One region of the Lederbergia ruris genome, then DNA from elsewhere that is predicted to be linked to it. Evidence: a T-box and tRNA genes for the amino acid it is inferred to sense, from the RefSeq annotation. Region 1 holds a T-box; the other holds one or more tRNA genes.

What was found. The T-box of region 1 lies ahead of tyrS (tyrosine--tRNA ligase). A T-box ahead of a tRNA ligase gene usually reads a tRNA of that ligase, here a tRNA-Tyr.
Region 2: it encodes a tRNA-Tyr, which carries the amino acid that the T-box ahead of tyrS (tyrosine--tRNA ligase) is inferred to sense. The anticodon was not compared.

Annotation. Positions count from the first base shown of each region.
Region 1 covers NZ_BORB01000014.1:79,316-101,582, reverse strand. Annotated here, with positions in the region: gene ezrA (septation ring formation regulator EzrA) at 1-1,091, opposite strand, end outside; gene refZ (forespore capture DNA-binding protein RefZ) at 1,354-2,007, opposite strand; gene msrC (free L-methionine (R)-S-oxide reductase MsrC) at 2,205-2,684, shown strand; gene KI363_RS10110 (sensor domain-containing diguanylate cyclase) at 3,078-4,475, opposite strand; gene rpsD (30S ribosomal protein S4) at 4,821-5,423, shown strand; gene KI363_RS10100 (Gfo/Idh/MocA family protein) at 5,694-6,776, opposite strand; gene KI363_RS10095 (Gfo/Idh/MocA family protein) at 7,068-8,048, opposite strand; gene KI363_RS10090 (sugar phosphate isomerase/epimerase family protein) at 8,463-9,332, opposite strand; gene KI363_RS10085 (oxidoreductase) at 10,047-11,129, shown strand; gene KI363_RS10080 (sugar phosphate isomerase/epimerase family protein) at 11,133-11,957, shown strand; gene KI363_RS10075 (ABC transporter substrate-binding protein) at 12,095-13,456, shown strand; gene KI363_RS10070 (S66 peptidase family protein) at 13,553-14,476, opposite strand; gene tyrS (tyrosine--tRNA ligase) at 14,677-15,942, opposite strand; T-box leader at 15,990-16,209, opposite strand; gene KI363_RS10060 (transglycosylase domain-containing protein) at 16,348-19,302, shown strand; gene KI363_RS10055 (nuclease-related domain-containing protein) at 19,447-20,376, shown strand; gene acsA (acetate--CoA ligase) at 21,220-22,267, opposite strand, start outside.
Region 2 covers NZ_BORB01000048.1:404-4,507, forward strand. Annotated here, with positions in the region: rRNA gene rrf (5S ribosomal RNA) at 111-226, shown strand; tRNA gene KI363_RS19030 (tRNA-Asn) at 234-308, shown strand; tRNA gene KI363_RS19035 (tRNA-Ser) at 314-405, shown strand; tRNA gene KI363_RS19040 (tRNA-Glu) at 420-491, shown strand; tRNA gene KI363_RS19045 (tRNA-Met) at 501-574, shown strand; tRNA gene KI363_RS19050 (tRNA-Asp) at 579-655, shown strand; tRNA gene KI363_RS19055 (tRNA-Phe) at 677-752, shown strand; tRNA gene KI363_RS19060 (tRNA-Tyr) at 768-852, shown strand; tRNA gene KI363_RS19065 (tRNA-Trp) at 857-930, shown strand; tRNA gene KI363_RS19070 (tRNA-His) at 945-1,020, shown strand; tRNA gene KI363_RS19075 (tRNA-Gln) at 1,030-1,101, shown strand; tRNA gene KI363_RS19080 (tRNA-Gly) at 1,107-1,181, shown strand; tRNA gene KI363_RS19085 (tRNA-Cys) at 1,191-1,264, shown strand; tRNA gene KI363_RS19090 (tRNA-Leu) at 1,273-1,354, shown strand; gene norA (multidrug efflux MFS transporter NorA) at 1,801-2,967, shown strand; gene KI363_RS19100 (MerR family transcriptional regulator) at 3,049-3,888, shown strand.

The sequences.
Region 1 (22,267 bases):
TTCACCAATTGATTGAAGGTTTTATCTAACTTCTTCGGTATTTTAAGATCGTTATCTTGTAATTGATAACTATTTTGGACAATCTTAATTTCATGGTTCATTGCATTATTTTTTTCTAACAATTGTTCAAGTGTACTTTCGACATTTTCAACTTCTTGTATAATATAATGTTTCCCATACACTTCTTTTTCTAGCAAATCGTAAAGAGTTTCGATTTTGTCTTTTATATCTTGAAGTCCTTCTTCAACAGCTGCTACCTTCGCATCTTTTAAGAATCCCAGATAATGTTCGATTTCCTTCGATAATTCTTCTATTTGTTTTTCCATTTGCAGATGTTCCAGTATAAAGCCTTGCTGGCTCATTTCCTTATAACCACTTTTCAGATCATCGATTTGCGCTGGAAGAATGGATTGACATTCCGTTAGAAGATCAGGAATTTTTTCCATTCTCTCTCCTAATTCCTCCATTTCTGATGTAAGAACTAGAACAACCTCTCGGGCTTGTAAATAATTACCTTGGTCTGTTAGTTCCTCATAATGCTTGATTTTCGCTTCAACTGATTTTAGTAAATTGTCTAGCTTTTCACCTGCTATACCAAATAGATGGCGGTGGGCTAAAAGATATTTTTTATTTTCTTGATATTGTTTGAATACATCCGTCATTTCTTTTCTATTTTCTTCTTCACTACCAACGACTTCATTTAATTCCTTAAGAATGGCATCCATGTCCTTTTCAATATCGTTTAGCAATTCTTTTACTTTGAGATTACTCTCTTTCGCTTGCTTAAAACGATATTTGTCAGCAAATTCTTCGGAGGCAAAAATCAATTCATCGACATGAGGTAAACGCACAGTCAAAATATCATCCCAAGCGTTACGCCACTGTTCAAACATTTCCTCCGTTTCGCCCGTCATATTTAATTGCTTCACTTTTGCCATTTCTTCCGCAATCGGACGGTTCATCAATTCTAATTTTTGAGAATCTAGCTGATCAACCTCTTTATAATATTTTTTCCTTATTATGTATCCAACTACGAATAAAATCAGTATGATCAAAATTGCAGATATTAAAATCTCCACACCGTAATTCATTGTAAGCCCCCTGTTTCTCAGTCATTCCTGTATGCATTTATATAAATAATGAAAATTAAATTTTATGTTATGTTCCTCTATAATACCATGTCAACGACAATTTTTGACTATGAAAAGCATTTTTTTTACGATAAAAAAAAGAATAGTTGCTGAAGAAGGTAGGTTTTTTGAATGAATGGCAAAATGCGCGACAAATTTCGTCGCGCATTCCAAACAAAGTCCTGCTGGTTTCTATTTACCTTAATAGGTATAAAGGTGCTGTTTAATAGCCGATTGAAGCAGCGGATTCGATCGGCTTTACAAATGTTTGGGAACCTGACCATGATTCTAACCATTTACATATCACTGAATGATATTTATCAATAAAATAAGGTTCATGTGGCCCCATTCCCCAAACTTCAGATACATATACACTATTTACATAGGGCATCATAAGTATTCCTTTTAATTGAATGATTAACATACTAATGGGAAAGGCCATTTTTTGCTCTTTCAAAGTGCCATGAATCAAATTTTTCAAAAAGAATCGTTCTTTCATTAAATAAGATGATATGATTTCACGGGAGGTTTGGGAATCAATACTGATTTCCCTCCAAACAAAACGTGCAAGTAATTTATGCTCACTTTGAAAGACTAAAACTCGCTTTATCGCTCTTTTCAGACAATGATCTGCTTGATCTTTATCCAACTTTCCGATTTCTTCTTCCAAACATTTTAAGTATGGCTCAAAAAATCGTATCAGACATTCTTCTAACAGCCCTTGTTTACCTTTAAAGTAATAAGAGATATTAGCAGGATTGATATTTGCTTCTGATGCAATATCACGGATCGTTGTTCCCTTATACCCCTTAGCATAAAACAATTCAATTGCCGCTTCTACAATTGCTTCTTTTGTTGTTCCTTGCCGAGTTGCCATTATTCCGTCCCCCGATCTCTTGAACAATTTAGTTAAATATGAGAAAATATTATAAAATTTTTTGATAGGATTTCAGTCCATTATGATTTGGAAATCTTGCCGATACAAACCATTTCGGTAAGTTATGAATAATTCCTTTCAATACTTATCGACAGTTTCTTTTGAAAATGTCGAAAGAGAGAAAAGGAGCGATGATTTTGTTTAAGACGCAAACCTATGAAGGCAATACGAAGGAACAATATGAACTTGTCATAAAACAGCTTAAGGCCCTTTTAGAGGGGGAAACAAATTCCATTGCAAACTTGAGTAATGCGTCTGCCCTCCTTAATCAATTTTTAGACCGGATTAATTGGGTAGGCTTTTATTTAGTGGAAAATCATGAACTTGTTTTAGGACCCTTTCAGGGATTACCAGCTTGTGTTCGAATCCCTTTCGAGAGAGGAGTCTGTGGAACGGCGGCCGCATCGGGAAAAACGATTGTGGTAGAAGATGTAAATACCTTTCCTGGACATATCGCCTGTGATGCAGCATCCCAATCAGAAATAGTGATTCCTATTTTTAAGGACGGGGAACTATTTGGTGTGCTAGACATTGATAGTCCGAAAAAAAACCGCTTTGATCATACCGATCAAATTTATTTAGAAAAGTTTGTCCGAACATTGGAAAGCTTTCTATAAGAGCGTGTTCAAAAAGGAGGATAAAAAGGACCAAGTCGGCTAAAGGCGCTGACGTCCTGTCAGCAACACCGACACTAGTACATCCTGTACGTCGAAAGTTCGAGGCGGCGTAGCTTTGAGCACAAGGAAGGCTTCCCTGAATCCGCATCGCACGCCGGAAAAGTGGTTTTCTTTTCCAAGGAGCGGACTTGTACAGGATGTACTGACTTCCGTGTTGCCCACAGGACGTGGGCGATTTTAACGGAAGATCCTTATCACCTGATACGTGAGCAGAGGAAAAGCAAGCCAACGAAGAAATTCGCAGTGTCATTTTTACCGGACTTTTTGAACATCCTCTATAAGGGCTAGATAAAAAAAGATCTGCCTAATCGTAAGGCGGATCTTCTTTCTTTCTTAAGATGAAATTTTAATTTGATTTTTGCCAGAGTTCTTCGCTTCGTATAAAGCTGTATCGGCACGTCTGAATAAATCGGATACATCACCAGGTTGATCTGTTCCCCAATTCGCAATCCCACAAGATATGGTTACTTGAGGATTAGTCTTCTCTGGAATATGCTTTCGTAATCGTTCAGCAACAACTAATCCATTTTCCAAAGAAATACCGGGGAGGTAAACAGCAAGCTCTTCCCCGCCCCAACGAGCTGCTGTATCTGTTGTTCGGAGATTCGATTGAATCACTTTCGCTACCTGAATTAATACTTTATCCCCTACTAGATGACCATAGGTATCATTCACTTTTTTAAAATCATCTAAATCAATTAAAATAAAGGTACCTTCACGGTCATTTTGCATGGATGTTTTGATCATCCCATCTAAATAACCTCTCGAAAATAACTGTGTAAGCTGATCTGTCATCACCATTTGTTCCAATTTTTCGCGTAAAAACACATTGGTAATACTTAAAGATGAGCGCTGCACAAGGGTTTGAAACAAGCGAAAATTTTCAAATGTGAATGTATATGGCTCTTCCCCAATTAGAATGACAAACCCTTTCCAAGACTGATTATGAAAATAGACAGCCATCATAGAGCCTACACTGCTTTCAAGCTTGTCAGGCAAATTTTCTGTTTTCCCCATAAATAAACTTTCTTCATTACTTCCAATTTGTTCAAAGATAAAATGGACGAGGCGTTTTCCTATCCTTCCTTTAAAGAATGGAGTACTTTCAAGTAAAACGATCGGTCTTTTATCCATCAAGATCACATATCCTACTTCAGAGATTTGAAATATTTGGGTAATCTGTCTATGCAAATAATGGAGCGCCTCTTTGTAACTAGAAATGGTGTTTAATGCTTGGGCAATTTCATTGATCAAGCGTAAATTGCCAATTAGTTTTTGAGATTGTTGATAAAGCTTAGCATTTTCGATTGCATTTCCAGCAGTCTTGGCCAACAAGCGAATAAAATCAATTTGGAGATCTTCAAATACCGATTGTAATGGAGAGGTCACCTGTAAAACCCCATATACCCCTTGCTTCCCTTGCAATGGTGCATAAATGGATGGATAATCCGCTAACTCTATTTCAATTGTCGAGTTGACATAAGCCGTAATCGCAAGGTGATGGGCCGTGTCAAATTCAAGACTTTTCACTGGCAATTCCTCATCTACTTCCTCATCATCAGACAAAAAAAGATAGTAATCGTTTTCAGGAAAAACCTTTTTCAATGTATCAATGATTTCGGCAAGTACTAAGTTCGTGTCCATAGACGAATGACATTTATCTGTCACTCTGAACAACTCCCTAAAAATCCTTTCTTCTAAAGTTTGCACATTTTTTGGTTTCTCTTCCATGTAAACCCCCTCCATGCAATCCCCAAAACATCTTTTCTTTTTCTACCTACTAGTTTTTCTATGAAAATGCTATTATAATCATTGTACCACGAATAGAACTTTTTACCTATATAAATACAGAAATATTTCTCCATATTGACTTCCTTGTTATATCGATATATAATGGTCGTTGTGTAAAATAATGCAGCCTAAATGAACACATAATGTTTGTATTTTATTCCTCTTTATGAGGTGTATCGTGTAACCCGCTGCTGCTAGGGCGAAGGTACATGAAAATAAAATACCCATTACTGCTGTCTCATCGGTTTTTATTTTACAAAAATAAAACCAAAGGAGGAGACTTCTATGTCTCGTTATACCGGCCCAAGCTGGAAACTTTCTCGTCGTCTTGGTATTTCCTTGAGCGGCACTGGGAAAGAACTTGAAAAGCGCCCTTATGCGCCTGGACAACATGGTCCAAACCAACGTAAAAAACTTTCTGAATATGGCTTACAGCTTCAAGAAAAGCAAAAGCTACGCCATATGTACGGAGTAAATGAGCGTCAATTCCATAATACTTTTATCAAAGCTGGTAAGATGAAAGGGAAACATGGTGAAAACTTCATGATCCTTCTAGAACAGCGTCTTGATAATATCGTCTATCGTCTTGGCCTAGCTCGTACGCGTCGCCAAGCACGTCAACTTGTAAACCATGGTCATATCCTTGTAGATGGACGTCGTGTAGACATTCCTTCCTACAAAGTTACACCTGGACAAACAATCAGCCTACGTGAAAAATCTCGCAACCTTGCTATCATCAAAGAATCTATTGAAGCAACAAACTTTGTTCCTGAATATGTTTCTTTCGATGCAGACAAGCTTGAAGGAACTTTCACTCGTTTGCCTGAACGTTCTGAACTTCCAGCTGAAATCAATGAAGCCTTTATCGTTGAGTTCTACTCACGTTAAGTTCAGAGCTAAGCTAACTAAGAAAAACCCTAGAAGCGTTGTAACAACGCTTCTAGGGTTTTTCTGTTTTTATGAGGTTTGTACTCCAACAAATGTAAATCCAGTTCACACAATTTATCTACTTTTAATCCCTTCAATGAATGAAATTATCTTTTGTTTAGCAACTATATCGTGCATCCATATAAAAACCCCAAAACCTTGATATAACAAAGGTTTTGGGGTTATTTCTAGGTTAAAAATCAATTTTTAATTGTTCTTGAACCTAGCACTTCACACTTCCGGGATTTCAATGTCTACTTCTTTCCCTATTTCAGAAGACCTTAGGATTCCATCAATAATGGCTTGGTTAATCAGGATTTCTTCACCAGGAATTGGTGCAGGCTTATCTTCCTTAATTGCCACAACAAAGTCACGAACTTTTTCATAAAAGATATCATATTGATGTTGTTGGACTGGAATGGTGCTCTCTGTATGATGACCTTGAACATCATGAAACATCGTAATCGAACCAATGCCCCCATCCCAAACACCGCTCCAAGGTCCGCTTCCCGCCGGAGTCAGTTTCAAACCGGCGTCGGTTCCCAAAAAGAGTGTAGGGCCAAGGGAATCTGCATGCATTGCCCATGAAATTTTAAAATTAAGAACCTTTCCACCTTCTAACCTAACGAGGGCCACACCAAAATCTTCCACTTCAAATTTCTCTGCTTCCGGATGGTATTTAGGGTTTGTCCCAAAGTGATTAGAAGTGAAAGCAGACACACTAAGTGGTTTTGGGTAATCTAAAGCATTCAAAGCCAAATCAAGAGAATAACAGCCAATATCAGCCATGGCTCCAGCACCAGCCAATGACTTATTGACAAAAGTGCCACCAGGCATTCCTCTTCTGCGGCCTCCACCAGTTTGGACATAGTAGACATTTCCTAATTCAGATTGAACGATTTTTTTCACAGCTTTCATATTTGGATCATATCGCGGTTGAAAGCCAACCGTTAATATTTTCTCCGCTTTCTTACCTGCTTGCACCATCTCAATCCCTTGTTCAAGCGTAATCGCAAGCGGTTTTTCTACCAAAACATGTTTTCCAGCGTTAAGAGCATCCACACTTGTTTGGTGATGGGCAATATTAGGAGTACAAACACTTACACCGTCAAGGTCTAGCTCCAACAACTCTAGATGGCTATCAAATGCCTGGGCATCCAATAATTCATGCCTATGTACAAATTCCTCAGCTTTTCCTGGAATCACATCTGCAACTCCCACAATTTCCACATCAGGCATTTGTTTGTATGCACGAACATGTGCGCCAGCGATGCCTCCACTGCCAATAATTCCTATTTTTACTTTCCTATCCATATGTTTCCACCCTTTAATCAGTTTTTTAAAAAGCCTTGTCCTGTTACAATGTACGGGAGAATATTCATGCTTGCCTCAGTCGCTAAATTACTGGCTGCTCGCAAACTTTCTATTCCATTCCTCTCTTGTACAAAGACAACGCATTCTTTTTTGTGTGAATTCCCACATCTTACTATATTTCTATCTTTCTAGGAAATATCCTGCTTATCCATTTCAAAAAATCATAGCCCTTGAAAAGATTAGAACTTAATGGGCTATGATTTTCCAAATAATACTAAAAATCTCTCGTTCTTACTTTACCATTTCATCTTCTAATGGATGATACCCCGCTGCCTCGTAAATCATTTCTGTAAGATTGACAACTTCTTTAGCAAATTTCCCTGGGACCTTCACCTCATGCTTTCCTAAAATTGCATCAAAAAAGCTTTGGTCTTGGTTCGTTGTCTTTTTCGGAAGCTCTGGTGTAATCGGTTCTTCGCCTAATCGATGAAGGGTAATCTTTCCATTATCAAAGAAGATCCCACCTTTATCACCACAATATGCATACGTCTCATGCCAAATAGGGGCATACCCAACAATATTCAAACCAGCAATCACATTATTTTCAAGCCGGATGGCTGTAAATGAATCTAATTCTACTGGGGAATGATGACTTTCCATTTGTGTCGATACCTCGATTGGCGATAATCCCGTTGTCCAGAGCAGTACATCACAAATATGGCTCCCGGAATCCATTAACATCCCACCACCAGATAACGCGGGATTTTTACGCCATACATTATTAGGGCCATGTCCCCATTGTTGATATAAGGAGGCCGTAACAGACGTTAGCTTCCCGATTTCTCCATTGGCGATTGCATCGCGGATATACATAAACTCTGGTTCAAAGTGACGTTGATACGATACCTGTAATACTCTTCCTAGTTTTTCAGCAGTGTCGATCAATTCCTCCGCTTCTTTTTTTGAGCAAGCCATTGGCTTTTCGATCAGTACGTGACATCCATGATTCATGACATCCATGGCCTGTTCAAAGTGTAGCGTATGTGGGGAACAAATAATAACAGCATCTAACGAAATATCCTGCAGCATATCTTTATGATGGACAAATTCTTTTGCATCAGTCAGTTGATACTTCGTGATAAAATTCTCTCTATTTTTGGGATTGGGATCCGTAACCGCCACAACGTCTACATAATCAAGTACTACTAAATGGTCTCCATGCAAATTCGAAATACCACCTGTTCCTATAAAACCAACGCGAATTTTTTCCATGCTATCCTTCTTCCCCTCATAAATAGATTATGCCTGCAGGACGCAGGTCACAAAGGCGTTGCGATTGTTGTCGCGAATTTAGGCCAACAGGACGTTGGTCAGAACAGCGTTGCGCCAGGACGGCGCGAACTTAGCCGTTTATCCTTGTGGTCTAGGAAATTATAAAATTCTCGACTTGTGGATAACTGTTTACGTTACGGTTTGACATCCAGCTCCAGCGCCTAGCGACTAGCGACTAGCAAATTTACGCCTTCTTCCTACGATAAGTCAACATCGGCTCCTTCGTCGCCGTGTTTCCTTTATCTCGTCAGAAGTCTTTAAATTTGTACGTCGCTGAACAGGCGCTTGCGCTTTTGTTCTTTAGCTGTTCATCCACTTGATCCTTACTTTTTGAACATCCTTTTAAAGAGTCTTTTACTTAAAATACAAAGAAAGATGCTCTTTTGCTTTCGTAATTCCCTGCTGTTCTGCTTCTAATGATCCCCAAAACCGCTGATCTTCTAATTCGATACTGATTGCCCCTTGGTATCCAATTGTTTCTAGACGAACTGCTACCTTGTCCCATTCAACTTCTCCATGACCAGGAATCGTATAACGCCATGAACCGTCAGAAAAACCGTATTTTGCTCCAAAAGTCGCCGGCAGCGTTCCATATTCGTACAGTTCCTCCGGTAGGATTTCAGTATCTTTCCCATGACAATAATGGATGCGATCCGCAAATTCAGTTAGAACGCGCAAATGATCGATGCCTAAGCGAACTAGATGAGATGGATCATAATTGAGCCCAAAATGTTCGGATGGAATATGTTGGAACATCGCTCTTAAGGTTTCAGGCGTACACCCAAGTGCAGGATATTGTGGGGCTGGTCCAGGCCACCCTTCCAAGGCCATGTAAAGTCCCGTCTCCTCGGCCTGTTTTACTACTTCTGGAAACGACTCTTTCCAAATGGAGAAACTGGTCTCGCGTGACTGATTCGCATCTTGAGGAACAAGCACCATAAATAAAATCTTACCACCTAGCTCAGCCACCTCTGTCATTTGTTGCTTGATGGACTCGATTGCCTCTGCACGAACTAATTCATCTGGATTAAGTAGAGCAGATGTATTTCTAAGATCTATTGAACCAACTTGAAGTCCAGCATCCTGTAAGGCTTTTTTTACCTCCGCATTATAAACTGGTACATCAATCACATCTAGTCCAATTTCAGCTGCCCAATGAGCTACCCTTTCTATTCCTTGTTTACCAATGTGCGGGGGAATCCGCATCCCAATTTGAAAATTCATAGAACCATCTCCAATTTTATTAAAATAGCACATCCTAATTTTTCATCAAAGATAAATATATTACGATGCTTATCATTTTATTCCAGAGTCATCATGACTGCAATGATAAGAGAAAATCTGAATATACCAATACAACATCACTCTCCATTCAATATATTATACTCATACCGCTGTGTAAGTATGCGCTTACTTTATGCTAGACTATATTAATCATATTAATATGTCAATAGGAAATTACCACCTCGCTAACGCCTATGTCTAGTAGTTCCTGGGCTGCTCTTTTGTTCAATATATTTTATTATTAAATTTTCATTGGTAGTAGTTCATTTTATTAGACCCCTTTGGATAAGCCATTAATTGAATATCCTTTTATCCATAGTTCTGCACGAAAATTCCCATAGTCAACCTCTTTAATAGTTGTTGGTATATCAACTTTAAAAATCGGAAAGAACTGCTTGAAATTCTAAAAATATATATTAATATTATTTTCCCTACATAAAATTTCCATTCTGTGCTATATTATTTTTAACATCCATGATAAATCGTATAATCTGCTAAGTGCTTGGAGCAAGGTCAAAGAGTCCTTTATGGAAAGCAGGTGAGATATTGAGTGTTTTAAAATAGGTCTTAGAATAGTAGCTGTCCTTTCCTTGAAATAGTTAGAAATGTTACAAAAAACCGAATGTTCAATTACAAATATAGGAGTGATTCGCTGTGAAGCCCCAGCTTCAGGTTGGTTTGATTGGATATGGATTTGCAGGTCGAACGTTTCATGCCCCTGTCATTACCTCTGTTCCTGGTTTACGTCTAAGGAAAGTGGTGGAACGAAGAAGTGAGCATTCAAAGGAGCGCTATCCGTGGGTAGAAGTTGTTAAATCCGCTGAAGCTCTATATGCTGATCCAGAGATTGATTTGATTATCGTGACAACGCCAAGTACGCATCATGTAGAATTTGTTCGTAATGCATTGAATGCTGGAAAACATGTCGTTGTAGAGAAACCGTTTACAGCAACAACAGCTGAAGCAGACGAATTAATACAATTGGCAAAGGAAAAGAATAAGATGCTTAGCGTCTTTCATAATCGTCGTTGGGACGGCGATTTCATGACCATTAAAGAATTGTTGCAAAAAAACTTACTTGGAAGAATTAAAGAGTGTGAGTTTCAATGGAATCGTTTTAACCCGATTGTTTCAGGAAATAATTGGCGAGAGCAAGCTGGAACAGGAACGGGCGTTTTTTATGATTTAGGTGTCCATTTCCTTGATCAGGCTGTCTGTCTTTTTGGAACTCCTGATACCATTACAGCCAAAATTGAGAGCCAACGTGAAAATAGCGTGGCCCATGATTATTTCGACGTCACGCTTGGATATGAAGGGAACTTGCAAGTACGATTGAAGTCTTCCCCCTTTGTGCGGATTGAAAGTCCACGCTATATTTTACATGGAGAAAATGGGTCCTTCATTAAATTTGGGGTTGATCCTCAGGAAAGGGCGTTAATCAATGGGCAATCCCCAGCTACTAGTAATCACTGGGGAAAGGAAGCGGAAGAACTATGGGGAGATATTTATACCTCACTCGGACAATTAACCGTAAAAGGAAAAATCGAAACACTTCCTGGTGCTTATCAAGCTTATTATCAAAATGTTTATGAGCATATTATGGAGGGCGCCGAACTTGAAGTAAAACCAGAGGAAGCTCGAATGAATATTCAATTGATTGAACGAGCCTTACAAAGCAATCAAGAAGGGCGCACGTTATTCGTCCATGATAAAAACGCACTGAAAGGGAGAGTATGAATCATGTTTCCATTTAAAACAGCCCTCAATGCCTCAACCTTGTTCCCTTTTGAACTTGATGTTATTCAACAAATAGAAATAACAAAGCAAGCAGGCTACGATGGTATCGAGCTATGGATACGTGATATTGAAACCTATTTGGAGAAGGGCGGGAGTATCCAAACCATTCAAGCGGCATTAAAGAGAAATGATCTCGTGCTGATCAATGCGATTGCTTTTTTCAAATGGGCGGATGAGGACCATGAGACTCGAGAAGCAGCCTTCAAACAAGCGAAAGAGGAAATGGAGCTTCTAGCCTCGTTAGGCTGTCTTTCAATTGCTGCTCCTCCCTTTGGTGAAGTAAAATCGGTTACATTAGATGAAATGGCTCAGCACTTTGATCGGCTAGTCACACTTGGTCGCAAGATAGGCGTAGAACCGCTGCTTGAATTTTGGGGAAAATCGCCACAACTCTCTACATTAGAGCAGGCCCAATTAGTGCTGGAAAAGCTCCAGGTGAGAAATGCAAAATTGCTGCTTGACCCTTTTCATATGTATATCGGGGGGAGTAACTTTGCAAATTTACAATCCTTACAAGCAAATCAAATTGGCATTGTCCATGTGAATGATTACCCTCCCTCTCCACCGAAAGACGAACTAGAGGATGCGGATCGCGTTTTTCCTGGAGAAGGTATATCCAATACGTTTGCAATTGGAAATGCATTGGCAGAAATAGGGTATAAAGACTATTTATCCTTAGAATTATTTATCACTGATTATAAAAATAAATCAGCTCTTGAAGTCGCCCAACATGGCTTAAATACATTAAAAAGTGCCTACGTTGGATGATAAATCATTCATACGCTGGCAAACCTTCAAAAATACTTCTTGATAGGGTAGATATAGTGTATATATCTATATATACGTGCATATATTTGTGACACATACTCCCTCCTTCGTATAATATGTTTTGACTTAGGAGGTGTATGGAAGATTTCAAATTTACCATATTGGAGGATAAAGAAATGAAAGCGATTTCCAAATTGATAATTCTTTTGCTAGTGATCTTAAGTGCAAGCTTACTGTGCATAGCTTGTTCTGACCAGAAGGAGACTGGTTCAAAGCAAGCAGGTTCAGCAGATTCTTCTGACTCCGTGGAATCTGGGGATGAAGCGGATGAAAAGGAACCTGTTACGATCTCAGTACTTGTCCATTGGGAAGAGGATATGTTTAATGAACGCTTTAAAGAGCCGATTGAAAAGCGGTTCCCCCATATTACGTTAGAACAAGTGAGATCAGGCTCTGGACAAGAAGATTTAGAAGAGGTATTCGCAAGTGGGACATCTCCCGATATTTTCTTTGAGCTTTCTCAGCAAACGATGGAATATCTAGAGCTTGATTATGATTTAAGTGAATTGATTGAAAAACATTCGTATGATGTAAGTCATATCAACCCTGTTTTTCTTGATTCGATTCGCTCGAAGGATAAAGAAGGTAGATTACTAGCCTTGCCTTATGAAATTATTTACCATGTTTTGTTCTATAATAAAGATATTTTTGATCTATTTGGGCAGCCTTACCCAACCGCTGATATGACATGGAGCGAAGCACTAGAGCTTGCCCGCAATTTAACTGGCGAACGAAATGGAGTCCATTATCGAGGGCTTGATTTAGGAAATGCTGAGACGCCTCTTCAGCAGTTAGCAGTGAATAAAACAGATCCAGAAACTGGTGAAGTACTATTTGATCAACCAGAATTTGGCCAATATTTTGACCTAATTGATCAAATATTAGATATTCAAGGAAAAAGCGATGTGGAGGCCTTCGATCAAGGCCGGTTTGACGGGGATCAAACGACAGCCATGGTGACGGCATTTGTGCAAGGATTAAACTGGTGGAAAGATGTCGAAGGCCTAAATATGGATGTCGCTCCTCTACCAGTTTGGGATAATGGTCCGGCGGTAAGTCACCGACCAGATGGCGGTATTATTGCTTTAAGCATCAACCCAGAGAGTGAACATAAAGATGCTGCTTTTGACGTAATCACCTATTTTACAGAGAATGAATACCAGGAATGGGCTTCCCGCAATGGAATTGGCCCTTCAAGTTCGGATGAAAGTGTCCTAGATCAATTTTTTCAAGATTATGAATCAACTCACGATAAAAATGTAGCTTCCATTTTTGCCCATCCACCCGCAACACCACCAGAACAAATTAGTCAGTGGGATCAATACGTAGACTTGGACCTTAAAAGATATTCTGAATCAGATATGGATAGCAATGAGTACCTTCGTGTGATTGAAGAGGAATCTGCCGCAAAGATCCAAGATGCCAAAAATTCACAATAAAAACTCAAATCCTGAGGGACAGTTCCTTCAGGATTTGATTCTTGAATGGCTATTTATGGGAGTTGTCACATCTTTTTAGAAATGCTTGGATTCCCCTTACACGCTAACAGTCGGTTCAAGTATGGTTAATGTATTGTTGATTGTATTCAGATTGGCGATTGCGCCGATTGGGATAGCAGCTTTATAAGTGCCATGTGCAGTCATGAGATTCGTCATAAGTGGTTTTCCAAGCGGAACAACGAATTCATTGATCAAATCTTCATAGGACTTCCCGTAAGCAAGTTGACAATTTGTACACTCTCCTAAAATAATGCCGATACAGTCAGCAAATTTGCCAGCAAGTTTCAAGTGATTCATATATCTGTAGACTTTATTTATCGGTTCATGCGTTTCCTCTAAGAACAAAATTTTATTCCTTGTATCAATTTCAAAAGGAGTTCCTAAGTTGTCAACAAAAGACGCCAGATTGCCTCCTACAATTGGCCCCGTGACACTTCCAGGCACTCGACTTACAAGCGGGATATCCGGTGGGTTAGAGATCAACCGAGGTGACAAAAGGGTAGACGTAGCTGTAAAAAACTGATCGAAATTATAAGGTGGTGTCTCCAGTTGAAAGTCGATCAACATGAGGCTTTGGAAAGTGATTAAATTGGTATATTGATAGAGGACATTCAATAATATTGTCATATCACTATAGCCCGTTATAATTTTTGGATGACGCCTAATTGATTCATAATCAAGATAAGGAAGAATTCCGGCGACCCCAACGCCACCCCGGGTAGCTAAAATTAATTTGACTTGGTCATTTTCAAACATAGCCATTAGATCAGCGGCCCGTTCCTGATCCGTGCCAGCGAGAAACCCATTTTGAGCATAGACAAATTGACCTAACACAACAGTAAACCCCATATCTAAGAGTGTACTGATCCGTGCATCAATCACACTTGCCTCTAATGGACTGCCCAATGTCACAATGCCGATTGTATCACCTGGTTGCAAAATAGGCGGCCTTGTTGCCATAGTTTCTCCCCCTTGAGAAGTGTCATACCATCTCTGTATAACAGTATATTAGAGGTTGGAAACATTCATGACCTAAAGAATCAAAATATGAAATGGGGTTACCTTCTAAGGGTTGAAGCTTGCTAATATATCTTTTCTGTCAAGATCTCAACTTCCTGCAAAATATAAGCCGACTTTAGAAAAGCCGGCCTATTCCATACTTATTTATATTGAATCAAATAATATTTTTTCTTTCCACGGCGGATGACGGTAAATTTTCCGTCCAATTTGTCTTTTTCCTCTAACTTATAATGTAGATCTGTCGTTTTCTCCCCATTAATGGAGACTGCCCCATTTTGTATGTCTTCTCTTGCCTGACGTTTGGAAGGAGAGATTTTTGCCTGCACTAGAATTTCGACTAGTCCAGCTTCCATTCCCTCTTCATGTTCAAATGTAGGGACATCCTTTAAGCCTTGTTCAATTTCCCTTGCACTTAAAGAAGCAATGTTTCCACTAAATAGAGCTTCCGTTATGCGAATCGCTTGTTGTAAGGCCTCTTCTCCATGAATTAACCGTGTCATTTCTTCTGCCAATGTCCGTTGTGCTTTTCGTAAATGTGCTTCTGATTGGACCGATTTCTCCAACTCTTCGATTTCTGTTCGATCCAAAAAGGTAAACAGCTTTAAATATTTGACCACATCGGCATCAGATGTATTAATCCAGAATTGGTAAAATTCGTAAGGCGTCGTTTTGACCGGATCGAGCCAAATTGCGCCACTCTCTGTTTTACCGAATTTTGTTCCATCTGCTTTCGTCACTAGAGGAATCGTCATACCATAGGCTTTTGCTCCTTCTCCAGCCATTTTCCGAATCATTTCTAATCCGGTCGTAATATTTCCCCATTGATCACTTCCACCAATCTGCATTTTACAGTTCCAGTTTTCGTACAATTGATAAAAATCGATCGCTTGAAGAATCGTATACGTAAACTCAGTAAATGAGATGCCTGACTCTAAGCGTGATGAAACAATATCCTTGGCCAACATATAATTGACACCAATATTTTTTCCGTAATCTCTTAAGAAGGTAATCAGATCCATTGATCCTACCCATTCAAAGTTGTTTGTCAGAATCGCTCCATTTTCACCTTGAAAGTCAAAGATTTGTTCTAGCTGCTTTTTAAGTCCTTGCACATTTTTCTCAACCTGTTCCATCGTTTGCAGCTTTCTTTCTTCTTTTTTTCCACTTGGGTCGCCGATCAATCCTGTTGCTCCGCCAACCAAAACAATCGGGCGATGACCATGTTTTTGAAACCGCCTTAAGGTTAAGAATGGTAATAAATGTCCTATATGCATACTATCTGCGGTTGGGTCCACCCCACAATATAAAGAAATTTTTTCATTATCTAATGTATCCGCTAATCCATCTGCATCGGTTTCTTGATAAATTAACCCTCTCCACTTTAAATCATCCATTAATGTACTCATACAAGTTCCTCTCTTCCTAAAAAATAAAAAACGCCCCTTCGTAAAAACGAAGGGACGATTCATCACCGTGTTACCACCCAACTTGGGAATCGATTACTCTCTTCCCCACTCTCATCTATAACGGCATTACCGTTTGTCGCTATTTTTGATTTCTCACGACAAATGCTCAAGGAGGTAATTCGTTAAACTGTGTGTATCGATTTGCACCAACCATCGATTCTCTTATAACAGGGACAGCCCACTACTTATTCCTATCAAAGCAAGTATTTTTTTAAATGAACTTTAAAGTATTTTAACCATATTTCCCCTTGGTTGTCAAATTTCTATAAAATTTTCGTTTACTCTACCATTCCTATTCCTGAATTATGCTATAATAGGAATGATTTTTGGGAGGGATGAAAAAGAATGAAAGACCAGATGCATAAAATTTGGGAGAATATAAAAACATTTGCTTCCAAAATTCATTATAAGTCGATCTTAAGAGGCGTAAGGGTTACATATGGTGTGACGTGGAATCTTCTGCTTTTATTTATTATTGTCTTTATTATTGGGGGAGCTTTTGCTGGTGGGATTGGATTAGGTTATTTTGCATCGCTTGTCAAAGACCAAAAGGTGTTAGCAAAAGATGAGATGGTAAAAAGTGTTCACCAATATGAGGAAACTTCTACTGTTTATTTTGCCAATAAGGTAGAATTAGGAAAATTACGCACAGATATTGACCGCGAGGAAATTAAGATTGATCAAGTGTCTGATTATCTAAAGAAAGCTGTTGTTGCGACGGAAGACGAATATTTTTATGAACATAAAGGTGTGGTACCAAAAGCTCTTTTTAGAGCCGTTTTCCAAGAATTTACCAATTCAGCTGTGCAATCAGGGGGAAGTACGCTTACACAGCAGTTAATTAAAAACCAAATTCTTACAAATGAAGTTTCTTTTGATCGGAAGGCAAAAGAAGTTTTACTTGCCCTTCGTATCGAACGTTTTATGGATAAGGATGAAATTCTAGAAGCCTATTTGAATGTCACGACTTTTGGCCGGAATTCCACTGGACAAAATGTTGGAGGTGTACAGGCGGCTGCAACAGGGATCTTTGGTAAAGATGCAAAAGATCTTACCCTTCCACAAGCCGCATTCATTGCTGGTTTACCTCAGAGTCCATTCAGGTATACTCCCTTTACAAACCAAGGTGAGCTGAAGGAAAAGGAGCTATTAGAACCTGGATTAAACCGCATGAAAACTGTTTTAAAAAGAATGAAAAAAGAGGAATATATTACGGAAAAAGAATATCAAGATGCCATTGCATATGACATCACCAAAGATTTCATCTCTAAACAGCCACGGTCTTATGATAAGTACCCTGCTTTAATGGAGGAAATTGAAGAAAGATCGATTGAAATATTAGCTGAAATACTAGCTAAACAAGATGACTATAAACCAAAAGATTTACGGGAAGATGAAGAACTAAAAAGGAAATATTTGACATTAGCTGATCGAGATATTCGCCAAAATGGCTATCAAATTCATTCAACGATTGACAAAAAATTATATGAGGCTTTTGAGAAAGCAAAAAATGATTATCAAAACTTCGGACCTACTTATAGAAGAGAACGAAAAAATCCAGAGACAGGCAAAATGGAAGAAGTCGATGATCCGATGCAAATCGGCGCGATTTTAATTGACAATAAAACTGGGAAAATCTTAAGTTTTGTTGGGGGCCGAGATTTTAAACTAGATCAATGGAATTACGCAACAAGTGTGCCAAGACAAAATGGATCAAGCATGAAACCATTACTTGTTTATGGACCTGCGATCGAAATGGGAGAAAGTGCTCCAGGCGCCGTAATTGCAGATTTACCGTATAATTTCCCTAATGGTTCCGGTGGGACGTACACACCCAAAAACTACTCCTCTTGGAGATATTATGGCCTTGTATCGGCACGGGAGGCTTTAGCCAATTCTTATAATGCCTCAGCCGTTAGTACATTTTGGAAAATTCGCGACAAAGATCCTGGTCAATACTTGCGTAAGATGGGGATCACTACTGTAAGTAAAGACGAAGCAACATATCCCTCCGTTGCACTCGGCGGACTTACTCACGGGGTGACGGTTGAAGAGAATACCAATGCCTATACAACCTTTGCCAATGGCGGAAAATTCGTTGATGCCTATATGATTGATAAGATTACAGATCATGATGGCAATATCGTCTATGAACATAAAAAGAAACCTGTTGAAGTTTTCAGCCCGCAAACAGCCTACTTAATGATTGATATGATGCGCGGCGTATTTAACCGTCCAGGAGCTACAGCTTCCTCGGTTCCCGGTATGTTAAAGTTTTCTACAGATTGGGCGGGAAAAACAGGGACAACGAATGATTATAAAGATACTTGGTTAATAGGATCAAATCCAAATATCACATTTGGAACATGGCTTGGTTATGCTTCTAATCGAACATCAAATACAGATAATGGTCAACGGAATTATCGAATTTGGGCAAACTTGATGAATGCCGCTTACGATGTAGATCCAGAATTAATTGCACCAAAGGAACGTTTTAAAGCCCCTGGTGGGATTGTAAGCCGTTCTTACTGTGCCGTATCTGGAATGGCTCCATCTGAAGCCTGTCAAAAGGCTGGGCTCGTTCGGACCGATATATATAATGCGAAATATGTGCCGAACAAAACCGATGATAGCTTAGGTGCTGGTGGACGCTATGTTTTAGCTAATGGTAAGAAGTATGCAGCTTTGCCTTCTACACCAAAAGAATTTACTAAGACTGGATTAATCATCAACCCAGGTTTTCTGAATCGTATAACATACGGCTATGTGAATGACTTTTCCCAACTTGTTCCAGCCAATTCTCAATGGGGAAATCTGCTTGTAGCCGATGCGAAATTACAGGACGATGGGAAAGCTCCGGCGGCTGTTTCTGCAAAATTGAGTGGTCATACCCTTACATGGAGTAGATCAGGAAGTCATGATGTAGTCGGTTATCGTGTATATAATGAAGCTGGTAAAAAAATTGCCTCCGTTCTCTCTGATGGTACACTCTCTCAAAATGTCGGAAATGGTAAATTCTATGTTGTAGCAGTGGATATTGCGGGAAGAGAATCTAAACCATCTAATCGTGTAGGACAAGAGAAGAAAGAAGAAAAAAAGGAAGATGTTGCAAAGAAAAATGAAGATGCCAATCCGAAAAAAGAAAATCCGCAAAAGATAGCAGATACGCAACAGGAAAAGGAAAAAAAGCAAGAGGAAAAAGAGAAGAAAGAAGTAGAAAAGCAGGATAAGGAACAAGAGAAAGAGAAACAAGAGAAAGTCGAGCCAGACGATCAAAATAAAGAGAAAAAAGAACAATAGGATGAAGACATAACAAACGGAGAACTAAAATGTTCTCCGTTTATTTGTTATAACTAGAAAATACTATTCTATGCTTGAAATCAAATGGAAAATCGCTTACTATGAATTTATGGAATTTTTCAAAATTAGGAAAGGAATGATTCAATGTCAACAAAGCCTCATAGAAAACCTCTCCCCCCAAAAGAATTGGCCATTTTTCAATCTTTACTTCCACGAATGGAGTTATCCCCACAAGAAAAACAACACTATGAAAATCTCAAAAAAGGTTATGAGGGAGAACTAGCGTTTTACAGCCTTCTCCAACAAACAGGATTAAAGGACCAGCTCATTCTGTATGATTTACTTTTACAAGCGAACCAAACAGAATTTCAAATCGATAGTCTTCTTATGCAGCGCAAAAAGATTTTTATGTTTGAAATCAAAAATTACGAAGGAGATTTTTATTTTCAACAGGATCAATGGTACGTAGCTACAACACGGAAAGAAATCAGAAATCCTCTACTTCAACTCAAAAGAAGTGAATTTTTACTCCGTCAATTACTCCAAAATTGGGGACATGATGTATCGATAGAGTCCTATATCATCTTCATCAATCCAGAATTCACCTTATATCACGCTCCACTGAACCAACCGATGATTTTCCCAACACAACTTAAGCGATTTATCGAAAAACTAACAACCTCCACTACAGCCGTCACACAAAAGCAGATAAAAATGGCAGAACAATTCGTGAAGAATCATCAGGACCAGTCTATTTTTGAACGTTTGCCCCAATATAAACACGAGCAATTGACAAAAGGAATCCTTTGTTCAACCTGTACAAGCTTACTAACCCCTTTTACTTATAAAAAGCTCCGGTGTGAAAAATGTGGGTGCGAAGAAGATTTAGAAGCGGCTGTCATGCAAAGTTTGGAGGAATTCCACCTTCTATTTCCAGATAGAAAAATCACGACGAATGCAATACACGAGTGGTGTGGCTTTATTCTCTCTAAAAAAACAATAAGAAGGATTTTAACAAAGCATTTAACACTCGTCAAAAGGGCAAAAGCCTCACATTTTCTTTATAAACAGTAGTATTTTGTGATAAAACTACTTCATTCCAAGTTAACGATAAACCCGTAATCATTATGAGACTTCCTATATGAGTATATTCTTATCAGAGCCGTAGTTTCGAACATGATTCAACGTTAATCGTTACCAGGGTCTTGGCTAAAGCGTAGTTTTGGGTACGATTCTATCTCGATCGTTACTGGTTACTAGGCTGTATCACGATTTCGGGCACCATTCTACCTCGATTGTTACCGAGTTCTTGGCTAACTCATAGATTTGGGCACGATCCCCTCTCGATCGTTACCAGTTTCTCAGCTGAATCACGGTTTCGGGCACCATTCTACCTCGATCGTTACCTAGTTCTTGGCTAACTCATAAATTTGGGCACGATCCCCTCTCGATCGTTACCAGTTTCTCAGCTGTATCACGATTTCGGGCACCATTCTACCTCGATCGTTACCTAGTTCTTGGCTAACTCATAGATTTGGGCACGATCCCCTCTCGATCGTTACCAGTTTCTCAGCTGAATCACGGTTTCGGGCATCATTCTACCCCAATCGTTACAAGGTTCTCGCAGAATCATAGTTTCGGGCACGATTCTCTCTCAATCGTTACCGGGTTCTTGGATTACCCGTAGGTTTGGCCCGGTTTGCTCTTTTTCTGATGGACTCGCATCTTGCAAGCCTCTCGGGCTAGACACTTCCCAATTTTATATTGCTTATCTAATAAAAATGTGGCTACTCCTTGATAGAGTAGCCACTTTTCTATTAATACGGCGCAAGCCTACATAATGTAGGTCAGTTAGAACAGCACGCTTGTTGTCGTACCTCTTCAGCATTCTCCCTATTCTCGGGCGTTTCCGCTTTTCTAGTCTTCCATTGTCGATAAATCACCCGTTGGTAAATCAAGTTCCCAAGCTTTTAATACGCGACGCATGATTTTCCCACTTCGCGTCTTAGGTAGCTTATCACGGAATTCAATTTCACGCGGAGCGGCATGGGCGGCAAGCCCCTTTTTCACAAATTGTCTAATATCCTCTTTTAATTCATCTGTTGGTTCGTTTCCTTCAAGTAGCGCAACAAACGCCTTAATGATTTCACCACGAACAGGATCAGGCTTTCCAATCACACCTGCTTCTGCCACAGCCGGGTGCTCCAAAATTTTACTTTCCACTTCAAATGGACCAACCCGCTCTCCAGAGGTCATGATCACATCATCTACTCTCCCTTGGAAGAAGAAGTATCCATCTTCATCCATATAGGCGGAATCCCCTGACACATACCAGCCTCCTGGTAGAAAATAGGAGTCATATTTTGCTTGGTTATTCCAAATCTCACGCATCATGGATGGCCATCCTTTCTTAATCGCTAGGTTCCCCATTCGATTAGGTGGTAAGATATTGCCTTGATCATCTACAATGGCGGCTTCCACACCTGGAATTGGTTTGCCCATGGAGCCTGGTTTAATTTCTAAGCAAGGGAAATTCACAATCAATTGTGCACCTGTTTCTGTCATCCACCATGTATCATGAATGCGCTTATTGAAAACTTTCAATCCCCAGCGAATTACTTCAGGATTGAGCGGTTCCCCCACACTCATCACATGGCGAAGTTCGGAAAGATCAAATTGTTTGACTAACTCATCTCCAGCACTCATCAACATTCTGAACGCCGTTGGGGCGCTATACCACACCGTCACGCCAAAATCCTCTAAGGTTTGATACCAGGTTTCTGGCTTAAATCTTCCTCCTACAATCACATTAGACGCACCTGCTAACCATGGACCAAAAATTCCGTACGATGTCCCTGTTACCCACCCTGGATCAGCAGTACACCAATAGACATCTTCTTCCTGTAAATCTAATACCCAACGGGCTGTCTGGTATTGCTGAATCATGGCATTATGAACGTGAAGG
Region 2 (4,104 bases), on a different contig from region 1:
TTACATAAAAGTAGTTATAATAGGATATGTCGCTTCTTCATAGAATCTTCTGCTAAGATCGCTCACGTCCTGTGAGTACACAGAAATCAGCACATCCTATGAAAGTAAAGTCTGGTGGCAATAGCGAAGAGGTCACACCCGTTCCCATCCCGAACACGGCAGTTAAGCTCTTCAGCGCCGATGGTAATAAGGGGCTTCCCCTTGTGAGAGTAGGACGTTGCCAGGCATATTGTTCCGCAGTAGCTCAGTGGTAGAGCTATCGGCTGTTAACCGATCGGTCGTAGGTTCGAATCCTACCTGCGGAGCCATTATTGGAGAGCTGTCCGAGTGGCCGAAGGAGCACGATTGGAAATCGTGTAGGCGGCTAATGCTGTCTCAAGGGTTCAAATCCCTTGCTCTCCGCCATTCTAAAATATATTGGCCCCTTGGTCAAGCGGTTAAGACACCGCCCTTTCACGGCGGTAACACGGGTTCGAATCCCGTAGGGGTCACTTTTTCGTCGCGGGGTGGAGCAGTCTGGTAGCTCGTCGGGCTCATAACCCGAAGGTCGCAGGTTCAAATCCTGCCCCCGCAATAAAGGTCCGGTAGTTCAGTTGGTTAGAATGCCTGCCTGTCACGCAGGAGGTCGCGGGTTCGAGTCCCGTCCGGACCGCCATTTTTATAAACTTAGTAATAAGGCTCAGTAGCTCAGTCGGTAGAGCAAAGGACTGAAAATCCTTGTGTCGGCGGTTCGATTCCGTCCTGAGCCACCATTTAATAGAATTCATGGTGGGGTAGCGAAGTGGCTAAACGCGGCGGACTGTAAATCCGCTCCCTCCGGGTTCGGCGGTTCGAATCCGTCCCCCACCACCATTTTAGGGGTATAGTTTAATGGTAAAACGAAGGTCTCCAAAACCTTTGATGTGGGTTCGATTCCTACTACCCCTGCCAATTTTTAATTTATGGCGGCTATGGCGAAGTGGTTAACGCATCGGATTGTGGCTCCGACACTCGTGGGTTCGATTCCCACTAGTCGCCCCATTATATTATTGGGCTATAGCCAAGTGGTAAGGCAACGGACTTTGACTCCGTCATTCGTTGGTTCGAATCCAGCTAGCCCAGTTTTTGCGGAAGTAGTTCAGTGGTAGAACATCACCTTGCCAAGGTGGGGGTCGCGGGTTCGAATCCCGTCTTCCGCTCCATAAGGTTCTGGCGGCATAGCCAAGTGGTAAGGCACGGGTCTGCAACACCCTTATCACCGGTTCAAATCCGGTTGCCGCCTCCATGAACTATGCCGGTGTGGCGGAATAGGCAGACGCGCACGACTCAAAATCGTGTTCCTCACGGAGTGCCGGTTCGACCCCGGCCACCGGTATATAGATCGAATGACGACGTTTAAGAGCGTATGTGTGTACAAACACAGCGCTCTTTTTTCGTACAGTGCGCGCCCCTATTTATACGTAGCACAGGTCGGAGGCGCCGTATGCCATACTAGACACGTACAAGCGTGGGGGATGCTTTTGTGCGTAGGAAATTAAAGACTACAGTGTGGCGAACAATAGGGCATAGCTGCCCATCTGCTGAAGAGTCGCTACCTGTAGTGAAGGCGTTAATAAACATTGCACATATTTATTTTACAAGGAAGGATAGGGTTTTTTCGTAGTCATTAAAAAGGAGCATACATAAGGCGTATCATTCATTGAAAAAGACGCAAACTAATTTTTATTCATCAATATTGTAAAATGAGTAAAAATGATTGACTCTCCCCTAAGGGTAGGTATTAAATTATGGTATATATGTTTTTTTAAGGAGTAGAGCAATATGAAGAAACACAACGTTGCATTAATGGTCGTATTAGTAAATATATTCATTGCGTTTTTGGGAATCAGCCTTGTTATTCCAGTCGTTCCCACCATCATGAATGAATTGCATTTATCAGGATCGGTTGTGGGTAATATGGTTGCTGCCTTTGCCTTTATACAACTGCTTGTATCACCAATTGCAGGCCGATGGGTTGATCAATTCGGCCGTAAAAGAATGATTGTAATTGGCTTGATTATCTTTAGTTTTTCCGAATTGCTGTTTGGTATTGGAAAATCAGTCAGCGTTCTTTTTTTGTCACGTATGCTTGGTGGGGTAAGTGCAGCATTCATTATGCCGGCAGTAACAGCTTTTATTGCAGATATTACTACGCTTGACACACGCTCCAAAGCCATGGGCTATATGTCAGCAGCTATATCAACAGGATTTATTATTGGTCCGGGTATCGGGGGTTTCTTAGCAGAAATTCATTCTCGATTGCCATTTTTTGTTGCGGCAGGCGTTGCTTTGGCTGCAGCCATTTTGTCGGTTATACTGCTTCATGAACCGGAAAGAAACCCTGAACACGAAGAAAATAAAGTGGGGCAAAAAACAGGTTGGAGACGCATTTTTGCACCGATGTATTTTATTTCATTTATCATTATATTAATATTCTCGTTCGGTTTATCTTCCTTCGAATCGTTATTTTCATTATTTGTCGATCATAAATTTGGGTTTACCCCGAAGGATATTGCCATTGCGATAACAGGCGGAGCTATTATCGGGGCCTTTTTTCAAGTCGTGCTATTTGATCCCTTAACAAAATGGCTAGGTGAAATTCGCTTAATCCGATATAGCCTTATGCTATCAACCGTCCTCGTTTTTTTATTAACGGTTGTTCAGCAATATTTTTCTGTTTTACTTGTTACCATTACTGTATTTATTGGATTTGATTTAATGCGCCCAGCTGTAACAACATATCTAACAAGAATTGCCGGTAAGGAACAAGGCTTTGTTGCTGGCATGAATTCAATGTTTACAAGTGTCGGAAATGTGATTGGCCCTGTAATCGGTGGGTTATTGTTCGATATCAAGCTTAATTATCCGTTTTATTTCGCAACTATTATTTTAGCAATCGGAATTGGGCTTACACTTGCATGGAAAGAACCGCAACATCAAGAGGCTTAAACAATGCAAAACCGTATTCTTTGTCTATTGCAAGGAATACGGTTTTTGTTAAACTAAATTGTTAAAGGATGTGATGAACACATGGTGGACAGGCTCTATTCCATTGGCGAAGTCTCCAAGTTAATGAACATCTCCATAAAAGCACTTCGGCATTACGATAAAATTGACTTGTTTAAACCTACTTATATTGATCCAAATACGAACTATCGCTATTATGATGACTCGCAGTTATACCTGTTGGACTTAATCAAATCCTTCAAATATATTGGCATTCCTTTAAAAGAAATGAAAAAGGTGCAGGAATTAAAGGCAGATGATTTGCTGGTATTTTTAACGGAACAAGAAAAGTTTGTCAAGCAAAAAATTGATAATTTATTGCAAATTGAACAAACGATTGCAAGCGCGAAAAAGGGGTTACAACGTATAAAGGAATACCCAGCTTTAGAGGAAGTATTTTTTTCAGATGAAGAGGAAACCCAAATTATTCAGACAAAAGCCGATGGAATTAATCCGACCAATATTTTAACTGCATCTTTTCAGAAACTTAAGCGAATGACAGCGTCGACAGAAGGTTTTCGCTACAATGACTATGGCGCCATTTTCGCCTATCGGCCTTATACCGATATTGAGGAAGTTTCCTATAAATATTTATATACACCAGTCCTAACAAAAAAGGATACCTTGGAGTTGTCACAAGATACTGAGATCGCGACCATACCCCAAGGGAAATACTTGTGCATTGCGTTCAATAGTTTAACGGAACAGGATTATTTTACAAATTTAAAAAGGCTTCTTGATTATGCAGAAGCCCATCAATTAACGGTAATCAGTGATATATTTGAGTCATTGGTAAACTTGCACTACTCCTCAAACCGGGAAAAAGGGGTTTTACTGGAGATGAGAATGCGGGTTGCGGAATAGGTAATTTTAGCTACTGCGATATTTCGGCAAGTGTTTCGGTCATCTAACACGAACAGCCCAATATGCATTATTAGGAACATGCTACAATTCTTGCGGAAATGGGCGATATCTGTTCCTGTCCAACGTAACCGACAAATTATTTTCCAGGAATTTAAAGTGTCTAGTTTAGTGTTGACATATCATTTGTCTTGAATTCATATGTAAAGTGAGTATAAT